Regions from separate parts of the Halopseudomonas salina genome, predicted to be linked through region 1. Evidence: predicted binding sites of a transcription regulator. Region 1 holds the regulator's gene; each other region holds the start of a gene.

What was found. The regulator FliA, encoded in region 1, starts transcription of late flagellar genes. The targets are predictions, from matches to a motif close to CTAAAGTTTNNNNNNNNNNNGCCGNTAA.
Region 2: a site for FliA is predicted at 2,173-2,200, ahead of flgM (flagellar biosynthesis anti-sigma factor FlgM). Genes of this name have one in related genera too.
Region 3: a site for FliA is predicted at 1,594-1,621, ahead of IEV54_RS07520 (methyl-accepting chemotaxis protein). Genes of this name have one in related genera too.
Region 4: a site for FliA is predicted at 2,067-2,094, ahead of IEV54_RS03820 (flagellar protein MotY). Genes of this name have one in related genera too.

Annotation. Positions count from the first base shown of each region.
Region 1 covers NZ_BMFF01000003.1:180,862-184,431, reverse strand. The annotation lists gene flhF (flagellar biosynthesis GTPase FlhF) at 1-950, shown strand, start outside; gene fleN (flagellar synthesis regulator FleN) at 980-1,807, shown strand; gene IEV54_RS08220 (RNA polymerase sigma factor FliA) at 1,804-2,541, shown strand; gene IEV54_RS08215 (chemotaxis response regulator CheY) at 2,758-3,135, shown strand; gene IEV54_RS08210 (protein phosphatase CheZ) at 3,153-3,570, shown strand, end outside.
Region 2 covers NZ_BMFF01000001.1:429,030-432,599, reverse strand. The annotation lists gene IEV54_RS02160 (CheR family methyltransferase) at 1-295, opposite strand, end outside; gene IEV54_RS02155 (chemotaxis protein CheV) at 341-1,267, opposite strand; gene flgA (flagellar basal body P-ring formation chaperone FlgA) at 1,386-2,096, shown strand; gene flgM (flagellar biosynthesis anti-sigma factor FlgM) at 2,239-2,550, shown strand; gene IEV54_RS02140 (flagella synthesis protein FlgN) at 2,607-3,068, shown strand; gene IEV54_RS02135 (flagellar brake protein) at 3,134-3,570, shown strand, end outside.
Region 3 covers NZ_BMFF01000003.1:14,237-17,806, forward strand. The annotation lists gene IEV54_RS07515 (acetyl/propionyl/methylcrotonyl-CoA carboxylase subunit alpha) at 1-1,466, shown strand, start outside; gene IEV54_RS07520 (methyl-accepting chemotaxis protein) at 1,696-3,348, shown strand; gene IEV54_RS07525 (Na+/H+ antiporter family protein) at 3,547-3,570, opposite strand, start outside.
Region 4 covers NZ_BMFF01000001.1:806,439-810,008, forward strand. The annotation lists gene IEV54_RS03805 (TAXI family TRAP transporter solute-binding subunit) at 1-55, opposite strand, end outside; gene rnt (ribonuclease T) at 267-935, opposite strand; gene pyrC (dihydroorotase) at 961-1,995, opposite strand; gene IEV54_RS03820 (flagellar protein MotY) at 2,131-2,982, shown strand; gene IEV54_RS03825 (argininosuccinate synthase) at 3,079-3,570, shown strand, end outside.

The sequences.
Region 1 (3,570 bases):
CCGAACCCGAAAGCAGCTCCGGCCTGAGCGCCATGCGCGATGAAATTGCCGGTCTGCGCGAAATGCTCGAAGCGCAGTTGGGTAGCATGGCCTGGGGTCAGGTCAATCAGCAGCGCCCACAACAGGCCAGCCTCTGGCGGCGTCTTACCCAACTGGGCCTGCCAGCCGAATTGAGCCAGAAGCTGCTGCAACTGGTAGCTAACGAAACCAATACGCGCCAGGCCTGGCGGATGCTGCTGGCGCACCTGGCCCACAGCATCCCGGTCATGCGCGAAGAGCTGGTTGATCAGGGCGGCATTGTTGCATTGGTCGGTCCCACCGGCGCCGGCAAGACCACCACCCTGGGCAAGCTTGCCGCACGCTATGTGCTCAAGCATGGCAGCCAGCATGTGGCTCTGGTCACCATGGATACCTATCGCATTGGTGCCCACGAGCAATTGCGTACCCTTGGGCGTATTCTCAATGTGCCGGTGCGCGTGGTTGACGAGCAAAACAGCCTGGCCGATGTGCTTCAGGAATTCTCCGGCAAGCGCCTGGTGCTGGTCGACAGCGCCGGCCTTCAGGCCCAGGACCCGCATCTTCACGGCCAGCTCAATCAACTGGCGGCACTGGGCCATCGTGTCAGCAAGTTGCTGGTGCTGGCAGCAACCAGTCAGTATCAGGTGCTCAAGGCTGCTTATCACACCTACAAGGTCTGTGGCCTCAGCGGTTGCGTGTTGACCAAGGTCGACGAGGCAGCCACTCTCGGAGAAGCATTGGGTCTGGCCATGCAACAGGGTTTACCGGTAGCCTATCTGGCAGATGGCCAGCGCATACCGGATGATATTGCCAAGGCAGTGGGGCATCAGCTGGTCAGCCGCGCGGTCAGTCTGGCGGGCAACGAGGCGCCGGCAGATCAGGCCATGGCAGATGTGTTTGCCGGTATACTACACACCCAGCGGGCAAGCTAACCGAACTTATAAGAAGGTAATCAACGCAGATGGGCAGCAAACATCCGGTTCAGGTTATTGCGGTCACCGGCGGCAAGGGCGGCATAGGCAAGACCAACGTGTCAGTCAATCTCGGCCTCGCACTTGCCGATTTGGGGCGGCGTGTCGTCCTGCTTGATGCTGACCTTGGTCTGGCCAACGTCGACGTTCTGCTCGGACTCAAGGCCAAGGCGACGCTGGCTGACGTGCTGGAAGGAACCTGCGAGCTGCGCGATGTGCTGCTCAACGGCCCCGGGGGGATCCGCATCGTTCCAGCCGCTTCCGGCGCTGCCAGCATGGTCAACCTCAATCCCCAGCAGCATGCGGGTCTGATTCAGGCGTTCAGTGAAATCGGTGACAATATCGATGTGCTGATTGTCGACACCGCCGCCGGAATCGGCGATTCGGTTGTGAGCTTCGTACGCGCCTCCCAGGAAGTTCTGGTGGTTGTCTGCGATGAGCCCACCTCGATTACCGACGCCTATGCGCTGATCAAACTGCTTAATCGTGACCACGGCATGACGCGCTTTCGCGTGTTGGCCAACATGGTTCACACTCCCCAGGAAGGTCGTCTGGTGTTCAGCAAGCTGACCAAGGTCACCGATCGGTTTCTGGATGTGGCCCTGCAGTATGTTGGCGCGGTACCCTACGATGAAAACGTACGCAAGGCGGTGCAGAAACAGCGCGCGGTATATGATGCTTTCCCGCGTAGCAAGGCATCGCTGGCGATCCGCGGGATCGCACAGAAGGTGAACGCCTGGCCATTACCGGCCAATCCACGCGGCCACCTTGAATTTTTTGTCGAGCGCCTGGTGCAACAGACCGGAACAGGCCTATGACCTTAACGGCAGGTGGGGTGAGCATGTATACACGCGCACAGGGTTCCGCGGGTTCCCAGGATCGTCTGGTCGAACAGTTCGCTCCTCTGGTCAAGCGTATTGCCTACCATCTGCTGGGCCGCCTGCCGGCCAGCGTCCAGGTTGATGATCTTATACAGGCCGGCATGATCGGCTTGCTCGAAGCCTCTCGCAAGTTTGACAATTCCAAGGGCGCCAGCTTCGAGACCTATGCCGGTATCCGTATTCGTGGGGCCATGCTCGATGAGGTACGCAAGGGTGACTGGGCGCCACGTTCGGTACACCGCAATACTCGCATGGTCAGTGATGCAGTGCGCGCCGTCGAGTCGCGGCTGGGACGTGATGCCAAGGATCAGGAGATAGCTGCAGAGCTGGAAATGAGTCTTGAGGAATATTATTCGATCCTCAATGATACAGCCGGCAGCAAGCTGTTCAGCTTCGATGACCTGCTCGAATCCGGAACCCGGGCCGACGCACACGGCGACGAAGAGCCCTTTGGCGGGCTGGAGGACCAGCGTTTTCGCCAGGCTCTGGTGGAAGCAATTGACACCCTGCCCGAGCGTGAGCGTCTGCTGCTGTCGCTATATTACGACGAAGAGCTGAACCTCAAGGAAATAGGCGCAGTGCTTGGTGTCAGTGAGTCGCGCGTCAGTCAGTTACACAGTCAGTGCGCAGCGCGGCTGCGCGCCAGGCTGGGCGGATGGCGAAATGATTGATTTTGTGGTCAACATCCGGACAATGCCCACAGAACGAGAATATCGCCTGGCAGTAACAGGTACGAAGACGAACTAATGTCAGCGGAGGCAGCACGATTGGGCCACTCCGGTTACACTGGCGTCAATAAAACGTGAAAGGCTTGTTTGGCCAGTAGCTTAACGGAGTGTGACAACGCACTCTTCCTGGTGTGTACGGAGGTCGACTTGGACAAGAATATGAAAATTCTCATCGTTGATGATTTTTCAACGATGAGGCGCATCATCAAGAATTTGTTGCGCGACCTGGGGTTCACCAACACGGCGGAAGCCGATGATGGCACCTCCGCGCTGCCAATGCTGCAAAGCGGTAATTTTGACTTTCTGGTTACCGACTGGAACATGCCCGGCATGAGCGGCATCGATCTGCTACGTGCAGTACGAGCTGACGAACGCCTCAAGCATCTCCCGGTGTTGATGGTTACCGCTGAAGCCAAACGCGATCAGATCATCGAGGCCGCCCAGGCCGGTGTGAACGGTTACGTTGTCAAGCCGTTTACCGCTCAGGCACTCAAGGAAAAGATCGAGAAGATCTTCGAGCGCGTTCAGGCTAAATAACAACCGGGGTACAGGTTATGGCGTTAAGTAAGGACACCGGCCAGGCTACCGCTCAGGAATACGAACATTCCCTGAAGGACAATGCGCGGCAGTTGGTCGATCTCTTGGAGAAAGGGCAGTTCGGCGAAGCCATACTGGTCATTCACGCGATCAATCAGGCACGCGACCGCGGTCTCTATCATGAAGTGGGGCTGCTGACGCGTGCGCTGCACAACGCCATCGTCAACTTTCAGCTCGATACCAGCCAGGCGCTGGGTGATGATGTTGAAGCCACGCGTATCTCGGATGCCTCGGATCGGTTGGACTATGTCGTGACACTCACCGACAAGGCGGCCAACCGCACCATGGATCTGGTTGACGCCAGTGCGCCTATCGTTGCCAATCTGGGCCAGGAAGCCGCTGCACTGCGCACCGACTGGGAACGTCTGCAGCGAC
Region 2 (3,570 bases), on a different contig from region 1:
TGGCCTTCACGAATTCGGGTAGCAATCGGTTTTTCAACACGTCGAATGGATAGACATCTCTAAACCAGAGTGTCTCGTTGGTGGTCATTGCATCCACGACCAACTCTCGCAGCCCACTGCGGGGCTGCGTCTGAATCCGCGTTACCAGCTCGCCCAGGCTTTTGATGCCCTGCTGCTCGAGTAACCGGTTCAGCCTACTGGCTACGAGGTACTGTTTATTGTCGCCCAGCACAATGCCGCACGCTTTTTCCAGAAACTCCCTGAAAACATGAAAATCTTGGTTTGCCGAGGTCACGCAGCCCATCCTGTAATCAATTGAATTGCTTCCCCATGCGGCGATCTACTCACGCAGTGCGTGCAGGCGATCAATCACCCTTTGTGCCAGCTCATCCGGCTTGAACTTGGCGAGGAAATCGTCTGCACCCACCTTTTTTACCATTGCCTGATTAAACACGCCCGAAAGCGAGGTGTGCAACAGGATATGCAAACCGGCCATACGTGGATCACCGCGCACCTCGGCGGTCAGCGTGTACCCATCCATTTCCGGCATTTCGATGTCTGAAACCATCATCAACAGATCAGATACACCCTGGCCATTTTCGACCAAGTCACGAAGCCAGTTGAGCGCCTGACGTCCATCGTTGAGCGCGACCACTTCCACACCCACTTCCTGCAGACATCGGACGACCTGTTTGCGCGCCACCGATGAGTCATCAACGATCAGCACCTTGCGCGCCAGAGCTTCGGTATGGGTTACCTCATCGATCACACCTGCGGTGATGGTCTCCACAGTTGGCACGACTTCGGCAAGAATCTTCTCGACATCGATAATCTCGACCATCTTGTCGTCGACGCGGGTCACCGCTGTCAGGTAATGGTCGCGACCGGTGCCCCGTGGCGGCGGGTGTATTTCTGACCAGTTCATATTGACGATTCGTTCGACTGAACGCACCAGAAAGCCCTGAACACGGTAGTTATATTCGGTGATGATCACGAACGCCGTACTCAAATCATCGAGCCCCGGCCCACCAGTGGCCTTGTTGAGGTCGATGATGGGCAGGGTACCTCCGCGAATATGCGCGACCCCCCGCACGACCGGATTCAACCGCGGCAAGATAGTGAGCTTGGGACACTGCAGCACCTCCTTCACCTTGAAAACATTGATGCCGTACAACTGCGGTCCTGCAAGGCGAAACAGCAAGAGTTCCAGGCGGTTCTGACCGACCAGCTGGGTACGTTGGTTTACCGAATCCATTACGCCAGCCATGGACGACTCCTCAAATATCTTGAATGAAACGGCATGCATCTTGCTGCGCTGTTAGGGTAGTGCTCGTTACGGCGTTTTTTTGACATGCGCCAACCCACTCGTCATCAAGGTTCATTGTATGCGTTTTCTCACAGGGTGCGCGGTATTGCCGCTATTTTTTTGCGCAGGCGTTTCCGCCAATCCACTGATTGATCAACTTATCGGCGCGACCACCTCTTTTCTTGAGCAAGAAATCGAGAGTCACCTGCAGCGCAGTGCACGGGACGCCCGCTACGAGGTCACAGTCAATCGCCTGGACAACCGGCTACGCTTGCCGTTGTGCCCGGAGGGAGCGCTGCATGCCGAACTGGAAAGCCCGGCCGAACCTGTCGGCCGGGTCACCGTGCGACTCAGTTGTGACAGTGAGGTGCGCTGGCGGCTCTTCGTGCCGGCCCAGGTGAGTCTGTACCAACCCGTTCTTGTGACCACTCGGCCACTGTCGCGCCATGCCGTGATTACCATGCAGGATATCACCCTGCTCGAGCGTGACGTGGGTCTTTTGAACAACGCCTATCTGACCGACATTGCTCAGGTAGCGGGCCTGCGCCTGAGACGCCAGGTGGCGGCCGATACGGTTTTGGCGCCCAATCAGCTGGAGCAGCAGGAGGTCGTCAAACGAGGCGACAAGGTGGTGATCAGTGCTGCCAACAGCCATGTATCGGTGCGCATGCCGGGCGAAGCCCTGGAAAACGGAAATATGGGCAGTCAGATACGTGTGCGAAATTCGCGCTCCGGTCGCGTGGTCAAGGCCAGAATCACCGGCCCCGGGCAGGTTGAAGTCGCAATGTGAAGTTATTGCTCATTTGCTCTATAATCGGATCGTGAAATTCGGCGAAGAAACGTGACCAGATTCACATAAATTTTTCCTAAAGTTTTGACTGCATCGGCCGTTACAGGTGTTAGTAAAGCATTCAGGTTCTGAGGAAAACAGAATGGTTATTGACTTCAACGCATCAAACAGTGCCAATCGGGGTGCCCAGACAGGCGCTACCATGGGCAAGCGTGATGCCGCGGCCGAAGGCACCCGTCCTGCCGCGCAAGGAAACGCGCAAAACACACCTGCGGAAGATGGACAGGTCAAATTGAGCCCACAGGCCCAGCAGTTACAAGCAGTGGAAGAGCGGCTGCGTGAACTGCCAGTGGTCGATAGCGAGCGTGTAGCCCAGATTCGGCAGGCCATCAGTGATGGCAGCTATAATGCTGACAGCGGCCGCATTGCTGACAGACTGCTGGCTCTGGAATAACCCTGCGGAGCCGTGTCCGGACTCCTTGCCGGTATAGCGATTAGCGGAGAAAGCGGATGGAACAGTTGGAGAAGGTGTTCTTGCAAGCGCAGCCGGACTGCGAAGCTTTCGCCGAACTTCTGGACCAGGAGCAACAAGCGCTTATCAACCGTGACATGGATGAGCTTGAGAAACTGCTGTCTGCCAAAGCCCCCTTGGTCGACGCCCTCGCTCATCATGACCTCGCTATTCGAACTTGGTGCTCGCAGATTGGTATTGCGCCCGGAGATGGGCTCGAAGCACACATCAGATCCTCAGGAGCCGCTACGCTACTGGAGGTCTATTCTGCATTTCAGAACGCGTTGCAACGCTGCCAGGCAGCCAACCTGCGCAACGCGCGACTGGTCCGGCATAATCAACAGGCCACTGGCCGCTTACTTGATCTTCTGCGTAATCAGGGTGAGGCAAGTCAGAGCGTATACGATCGTCAAGGTGTTGCCAGCCGTTCCGGTAATCAACGCAACCTGACCAAGGCCTGAACGGCGTGTCAGATAGCCAGCATACTGTAGTAGTATGCCTGACCTTTTGAACTCGAGAGCCTTCAGTGTCCAGCTTATTCAACCAGGAACCAGGACCGCAGCCACCGCGGGACGTCCGTTCTCCAGTAGAGATTCTCTCGCTGCTGAAAAATATCCAGCAGCACCGTGATCATCTGCGCGTTACCTTCGCTGACCGTCCGCAAAAGTTTCAGAGCTTCATTGTGCAGATAGACAATGCCACCAAGACCCTCTGGATTGACGAGATGATGCCCCGCGATGGCGACCGGTTTGCCACCGCGGGAGAAGCATTTCGAGTAGACGCCTGGCATGAAGGCGTACACATGCGCTGGCACTGTCCCGGCGTGCAAAGGTTGATGCTTGATGGAGTGCCTACCTATTGCGCTCCCCTTCCCGAAGAGATGGTCTATCACCAGAAGCGTGGGGCCTTCAGGGCTGCCGTGCGACGCAGCATGGAACTGTCGGTGCATCTGGGTCACTCAGA
Region 3 (3,570 bases), 170 kb from region 1:
GCCTGGTGCAGGACCCGGCGCAACTGTCTGGCCAGCTACGCAGCGCGCGGGCAGAAGCCCAAAGCGCTTTCGGCAGCGCCGAGCTGATACTGGAACGGGCGTTAATCCGCCCAAGGCACGTGGAAATCCAGATCTTCGGTGACAACCACGGCAACCTCGTGCACCTGGGCGAGCGGGACTGCTCGGTGCAGCGCCGCCATCAGAAGGTTATCGAGGAAGCACCCTGCCCGGTCGTGACGCCCGAACTGCGCGCCGCAATGGGCGCAGAAGCGGTCAAGGCCGCCGCCAGTGTCAACTACAGTGGCGCAGGCACCGTGGAGTTCATGCTGGATGCCGACGGCAACTACTACTTTCTGGAAATGAACACGCGCCTGCAGGTCGAGCACCCAGTCACTGAACTGGTCACCGGGCTGGATCTGGTAGCCTGGCAACTCGAGGTCGCCTCAGGCCTGCCGCTCCCTCTGCGCCAGGAGCAGATAGCACTGCAGGGCCACGCCATCGAGGTACGCCTGTACGCCGAAGACAGCCGCCGGGATTTCGTGCCCCAGACCGGACGCGTCGACCTCTGGCAGCCAGCGAATATCGAAGGAGTACGCATCGACCACGGTCTGCGCGAGGGTCAGGCAATAACCGCTTTTTACGACCCCATGCTGGCCAAGATCATTGCCCATGGCACTACCCGCGAACAAGCGCGCACTCGCCTGATCAACGCACTGGAACACTCGGTGCTGCTGGGCGTGAATGCCAATCAGCGGTTTCTGATCAATCTGCTGGCCCACCCGCAATTTGCGGCGGGTCACACCAGCACCGCTTTCATAACCGAGCAATTTCACAGCGATCCCAGCCTGACGCCCCAGCCCGTGGCCGCCGAGGATCTGGCGATGGCGGCAGCGCTTCTTTATCAGGCCTCTGCCAGGCGCTGCAAGCTGCCGCCCGCATTACAGGGCTGGAGTAACACCGCACCCATCCCCAGCCGTTTCCTGCTGCTCAATGACGGCGAGGTACATGCCGTTCAGATATCCACCTGCTCAGGCGAGGTTGCCGGCAGCCTGAATATCAGCGTCTCAGGCCGCTGCCTGCATCTGCGGATAATCGAGCAGACAGGTTCGGTCATGGTGTGCGAATTGGATGGCATTCGTTATCGCCGCCCCTGCCTGATCAACGGTAAGCGGATAGCCCTTTACTGTGAGCAGGGCAATCTGCAGTTAGAGGATGTATCCCACCGGCCACCGGCAGCTGCTGCCGACGTCACATCAAACCGGCTGCTGGCACCCATGGATGGGGCCGTTACCGAAGTCATGGCAAAGGTGGGCGAACAGGTCAGCAAGGGCCAGGCTTTGCTGCGCATGGAAGCAATGAAAATGGAGCACACACTCAAGGCCCAGATAAACGGCACCATAAGCCAGCTACTCGCCAGCGAAGGCCAGCAGGTTAAAGCGCGGCAACTGTTGGTCGAGTTCAACTGAGCGGCCACAAACCACCACTGGGGTTTTGCCAATACATGTTGATATGAACGGGTTATTTACCTGTAGCGCTATTGTATCTGACGGCGAATAACGTCAAATTGACATCATGACTGCCAACAAAATAACACTCAGGTTTTCTGGGCGTTGGTCGATAAAATAAAAAGATGTGTCTGGCCACCAGATGCCATTGTGCGCCTGGCTGGTAACGGTCCCGGGGGAGAGGTTGTAGATGAACGTATTGCGCAAAATAAAAATCAGCCAGCGTATCTGGTTAATCCTGATAGTCGCACTGGTCAGCATGACGGTACTCGCTGTGGCCGCTCTGGCCACTCTGCGGTCGGAGTACAAACAGGCCGAAGTTACCAAGGCAACCCACCTGGTCGAGTCTGCCCATACCCTGATGGGCTACTACCACTCCCGCGAAGTCTCCGGCGAACTTACCGGCGAGCAGGCCCGTACCGCTGCACTCGAAGCACTGCGTACCATGCGCTACGGCGGCGGCACCGAGTACTTCTGGGTCAACGACATGGACAACGTCATGGTCATGCACCCCATGGCGCCCCAGACCGAGGGTGTAGACCTGACCACCATTACCAATAGCGACGGCCGCCCCAACGTCATTACCGAAATGGTCAAACTGGCGCGCGACCAGGGTACCGCCTTTATCGAATATAGCTGGTCACGCCCTGGACAGAACCCGGGTGAAGGTGAAGCGCACCAGAAAATCGCCGCCTTCACGCACTTCGAGCCCTGGGATTACATGATCGGCACAGGCATCTTTATTGCCGACATGGAAGCCAAGTTCATCGCCGAGGCCGTCAAGGTAATGATCTTCGTGACCCTCCTCACCCTGCTCATGGTCCTCATTCTGTATATCATCGGCCGCAGCATTTCCCGACCTTTGAACAGTGTGGTTGAAGCCATGCGCGATATCGCCAGCGGCGAAGCCGACCTGACGCGCAAGCTGGACGACAACGCCCAGGACGAGCTGTCTCTGATCGCCAGCCACTTCAACAACTTCACCGCAAACCTGCGCGGCATAGTTCACCAGCTGGGTGACAGCGCCAACCAGTTGACCAGCGCTGGCCAACAGCTGAGCCAGATAAGCAACAACAGCCTGCGCGGCATGACTCAACAATCCGAGAAAATGGAATTGATGGCCACAGCGGTCAATGAGATTACCTACGGCGTGCAGGACGTGGCGCAAAACGCCAACGCGGCAGCCCAGGAAGTCGAAAACGCCAACGAGGGCGCCAACAATGGCCGTGTTCAGGTCACCAGGACCATCGAGCAGATCACCCACCTGTCAGACAGCGTAAAGACCGCCGTCACGCACATGGAAAGCCTCTCCAGCGATGCCCATGAAATCACCTCGGTACTCGATGTGATACGCAATATCGCCGAGCAGACCAATCTGCTGGCCCTGAACGCCGCAATCGAGGCAGCCCGCGCCGGGGAAATGGGCCGCGGTTTTGCCGTGGTAGCCGACGAGGTGCGTAATCTGGCGCAACGCACCCAGAAGTCCACCGAAGAAATTCACAATATGATCAACAAGCTGCAGACCAACACTCAGACCGTGGTGGAGGTGATCAACGAGAGTGACCGCTACTCGGAGCTCAGCGTGCAGCAGGCCACAGCCGCAGGCGCAGCCCTTGACCAGATCACCGAGTCGATGCAGCAAATGGTAGCCCTGAACGCCTCCATCGCCAGCGCCACCACTCAGCAATCCACAGTCGTGGAAGACGTCAACCGCAGCGTCACCGAAGCCGCGGAACTGGCCCGCGAAACCACCGACGGCGCCCAACAAACCGCCCAAGCCAGCGAACACCTCACTCAACTTGGCAAACAGATCGACGGACTGGTAGCGCGCTTTAGGGTATAAGGGCAGCGGCAAGCCTCAAGCTGCAAGCTACAAGCTGAAAAGGGCAGCCTCAAGCTACAAGCTACAAGCGGCAAGCTGTCCATGCGTACTGTACGGACTGCGTCTTTCTGAGACGCAGTCGTCAGTACAGAGACTCCATTCCAAGTAGGGTTTAGCTTGTAGCTTGTAGCTTGTAGCTTGCGGCTTGCAGCTACGTGTCTACAAAACCATCACCCCCAACCA
Region 4 (3,570 bases), on a different contig from region 1:
TTGCAGCAAGGCCAATGGCCGCTGAAAACAGCAGTGTAAGGGATTGTCGCTTCATGAGAGGGTAGCTCCTTCTTTTGGTTTTTTATCGCCGGCAGCCGCGTTAGGCGGCGCCGATATCACGTTGCGGCTGGGCCGGGTGGCCCATCCAACAGCGTTAACGGATACGATTGTTGAAGTGTAGCGGACTGTTGCGCATCTATCTGAAAATAGCGCCCGCTGGTACGGCGGGCAAGTTATTGATTCGGATAGATGTGTAGAGTTGTGAATCAGTCGAGTGGCCAGCCGCCCATTTCGCGCCACCGATTGACGACGCTGCAGAACAGCTCGGCGGTTTTTTCGGTGTCATAGCGTGCGGAATGAGCCTCGCGGCCATCGAACTCGATGTCGGCGGCGGAACAGGCCTTGGCCAGCACCGTCTGGCCGAACGCCAGGCCGCCCAGCGTGGCGGTGTCAAAGCAGGAAAACGGGTGAAAGGGATTGCGCTTTATCTGCGTGCGCTCAACAGCGGCATTGAGAAACCCCAGGTCGAAGAATGCATTGTGCCCAACCAGCACCGCACGATTACAGCCGGCGGATTTGACCGCTTTGCGCACGTGTTTGAAGATGTCCGTCAGGGCGTGCTCTTCGGTCACTGCCATGCGCAGGGGATGATCCAGCTTGATTCCGGTAAATTCCAGTGCGGCTGCTTCTACATTTGCTCCGGCAAAGGGCTCTACGCGAAAGAAGTGCGTATCCCCAGGGTAGATCATGCCCTCTTCATCCATCTCGACAATAGTGGCGGCAATTTCCAGCAGCGCATCGGTAGCGCTGTTGAAGCCGCCGGTCTCCACGTCTACCACCACCGGTAAAAAACCACGGAAGCGATAAGCCATTGGCGACTTGGGCCCTTTACTTGCGGGTTGCTGGTCTTCGGTGTCGAACTCAAACTCGCTCACAAGCGATCCTTAATATGGTTGGCGGTCAAGCGACGCGCCATTGCAGGGTCTCGCCAGCGCGCAGCGGAACGATAACCTGATCACCCAGGGGCAGGGTTTCAGGTGCAGTCCAGGAGTCGCGCACCAGGGTGATCCGGTCTGTATTGCGCGGCATACCGTAGAAATCAGGGCCATGCAGGCTGGCAAAACCCTCGAGCTTGTCGAGAATGCCCAGGTGGTCAAAGGTTTCGGCATACATCTCGATGGCAGCAAAGGCGGTATAGCAGCCGGCGCAACCACAGGCTGCCTCTTTGGCATGCCGGGCGTGGGGCGCGGAATCGGTTCCCAGGAAAAACTTGCTGGAACCGGAAGCCACGGCATCACACAGCGCTTGCTGATGGCGTTGGCGCTTGAGAATCGGCAGGCAGAAGAAATGCGGACGAATCCCGCCAGCCAGCATGTGGTTGCGGTTGTACTGCAGATGATGCGCAGTAATGGTGGCGGCAACGCGGCCTGATGCGCTTTGTACAAAATCCACTGCATCGGCTGTGGTTATGTGCTCGAAGACCACCTTCAGGGTCGGATAGCGTTCGACCACCCCCACCAGTTGTTGGTCGATGAAAGCCTTTTCGCGATCAAAGATATCAACGTCGGCATGGGTTACCTCACCATGAACCAGCAAAGGCATTCCCACCTCCGCCATGGCTTCCAGGGCTGGATAAATATTCTCCAGCGCAGTGACGCCTGACTGCGAGTTGGTGGTTGCGCCGGCAGGGTAGAGCTTGGCGGCGACGGCCTGACCCGCTGCCCAGGCTTCGCGGATAATCTGCGGGCTGGTCTGGTCAGTAAGGTAGAGCACCATCAGTGGAGTGAAGTTAGAGCCAGCAGGACGAGCGGACAATATGCGCGCCTTGTAGGCGTCGGCCTGTTGGCCGTCGCGCACTGGTGGTACCAGGTTTGGCATCACTATTGCTCTGGCAAATACGCGAGAGGCATCGGCTACGGTGTCAGGTAATACATCATTGTCGCGCAGATGTATGTGCCAGTCGTCCGGCCTGATCAGGGTGATGCGGTCGGTCATCAGCGGGTATTCCAGAGAATTTGAATGGGCTAATGCTACCGGAAGCGCCCCGGATTTTACACACCGACGGGGTAAAGTTTTCCGCCTTCTCGCCGATGTAACCCATTGAGAAGAGTTCATCTTTCGGAGAAACCCGTGGCTCGAGCCTGTATTGCATTACTGCTGACGGTGGCCCTGCCTGCCCATGCGCTGACATTTCAGACGCGCATGGAAGAGGTGGAATGGTCGGTCGAGGGCGACAAGTTCGAATGTCGCCTGACCCAGCCGGTCAGCGGTTATGGCGACGCCGTGTTCGTCAGGCGCGCAGGGGAGCGCCCGGTATTCGAGCTCAAGGCTTGGAACAACCTCATGCGGCCCGGTCAGGCGCAGCTCTACAATGACGCGCCCATGTGGCAGCCCCAGGCGCGGGCCCGGTTGCTGGGCTACACGGCTGTATCTGACGAGCAGGTTGCCATACGCGTTCCACAGCAGCAGGCAGGTCAGATGCTCGCGGGCCTGGCAAGTGGGTTGCACCCGACAATTCAGCGCGCTGCCTGGGCCAATGCAGTGGAGCCAGTGCGAGTGGTGGTATCCAGTATCGGTTATCAGCAGGCCTGGACTGATTTCCAGAAATGCAGCGCCGGATTGCTGCCAATGAATTTCGATCAGATTTCCAATAGTGTTGTCAGCTTTGCCAGCGGCGGGACTCACCTATCAGCCAGCGCCAAACAGCTGCTTGATACGGCGCTGGAATATCTCCAGGCCGACGAGGAAATAACCGGTATCGTGCTTGAAGGCCATTCGGACAACGTCGGTAACCGGCTCGACAATCGGGAGTTGGCTCGCCAGAGAGCTCTGGCTGTGCGCAATTACCTTGTAGAGCGCGGAGTGGCAGAAGAGCTGTTCAGCCTGCGTTTCCACGGTGATCGCTACCCGGTTGCCAGCAACCGCAGTGCTGAAGGCCGGGCGCTGAACCGTCGCGTAAACCTGAAACTCGAAAAGAGCTGATCTATCTCCCCTGTGATTCCTCCCGGCTGGGCGCTAGAATAGCGCTTTGCCCGTCGCCCCGTGCGTGGCGTTGATCAATTTTCAAGGGAGCGCGTAATGTCTGATGTGAAAAAAGTCGTCCTGGCCTATTCCGGTGGTCTGGATACCTCGGTAATTCTCAAGTGGTTGCAAGATACCCATGACTGCGAAGTCGTGACCTTCACCGCTGACCTGGGGCAGGGCGAAGAGGTCGAGCCAGCACGTGCCAAGGCCAAGGCCATGGGCGTGAAGGAGATCTACATCGACGATCTGCGCGAAGAGTTCGTGCGTGATTTCGTGTTTCCGATGTTCCGCGCCAATACCGTCTATGAAGGCGAGTACCTGCTGGGTACATCCATTGCGCGCCCGCTGATCGCCAAGCGCCTGATCGAGATCGCCAACGAGACCGGCGCCGACGCTATCTCCCATGGTGCGACCGGCAAGGGCAACGACCAGGTGCGTTTCGAACTGGGCGCCTATGCGCTCAAACCGGGCGTCAAGGTGATTGCACCCTGGCGTGAATGGGACCTGCTGTCGCGCGAGAAGCTGATGGATTACGCGGAAAAGCAC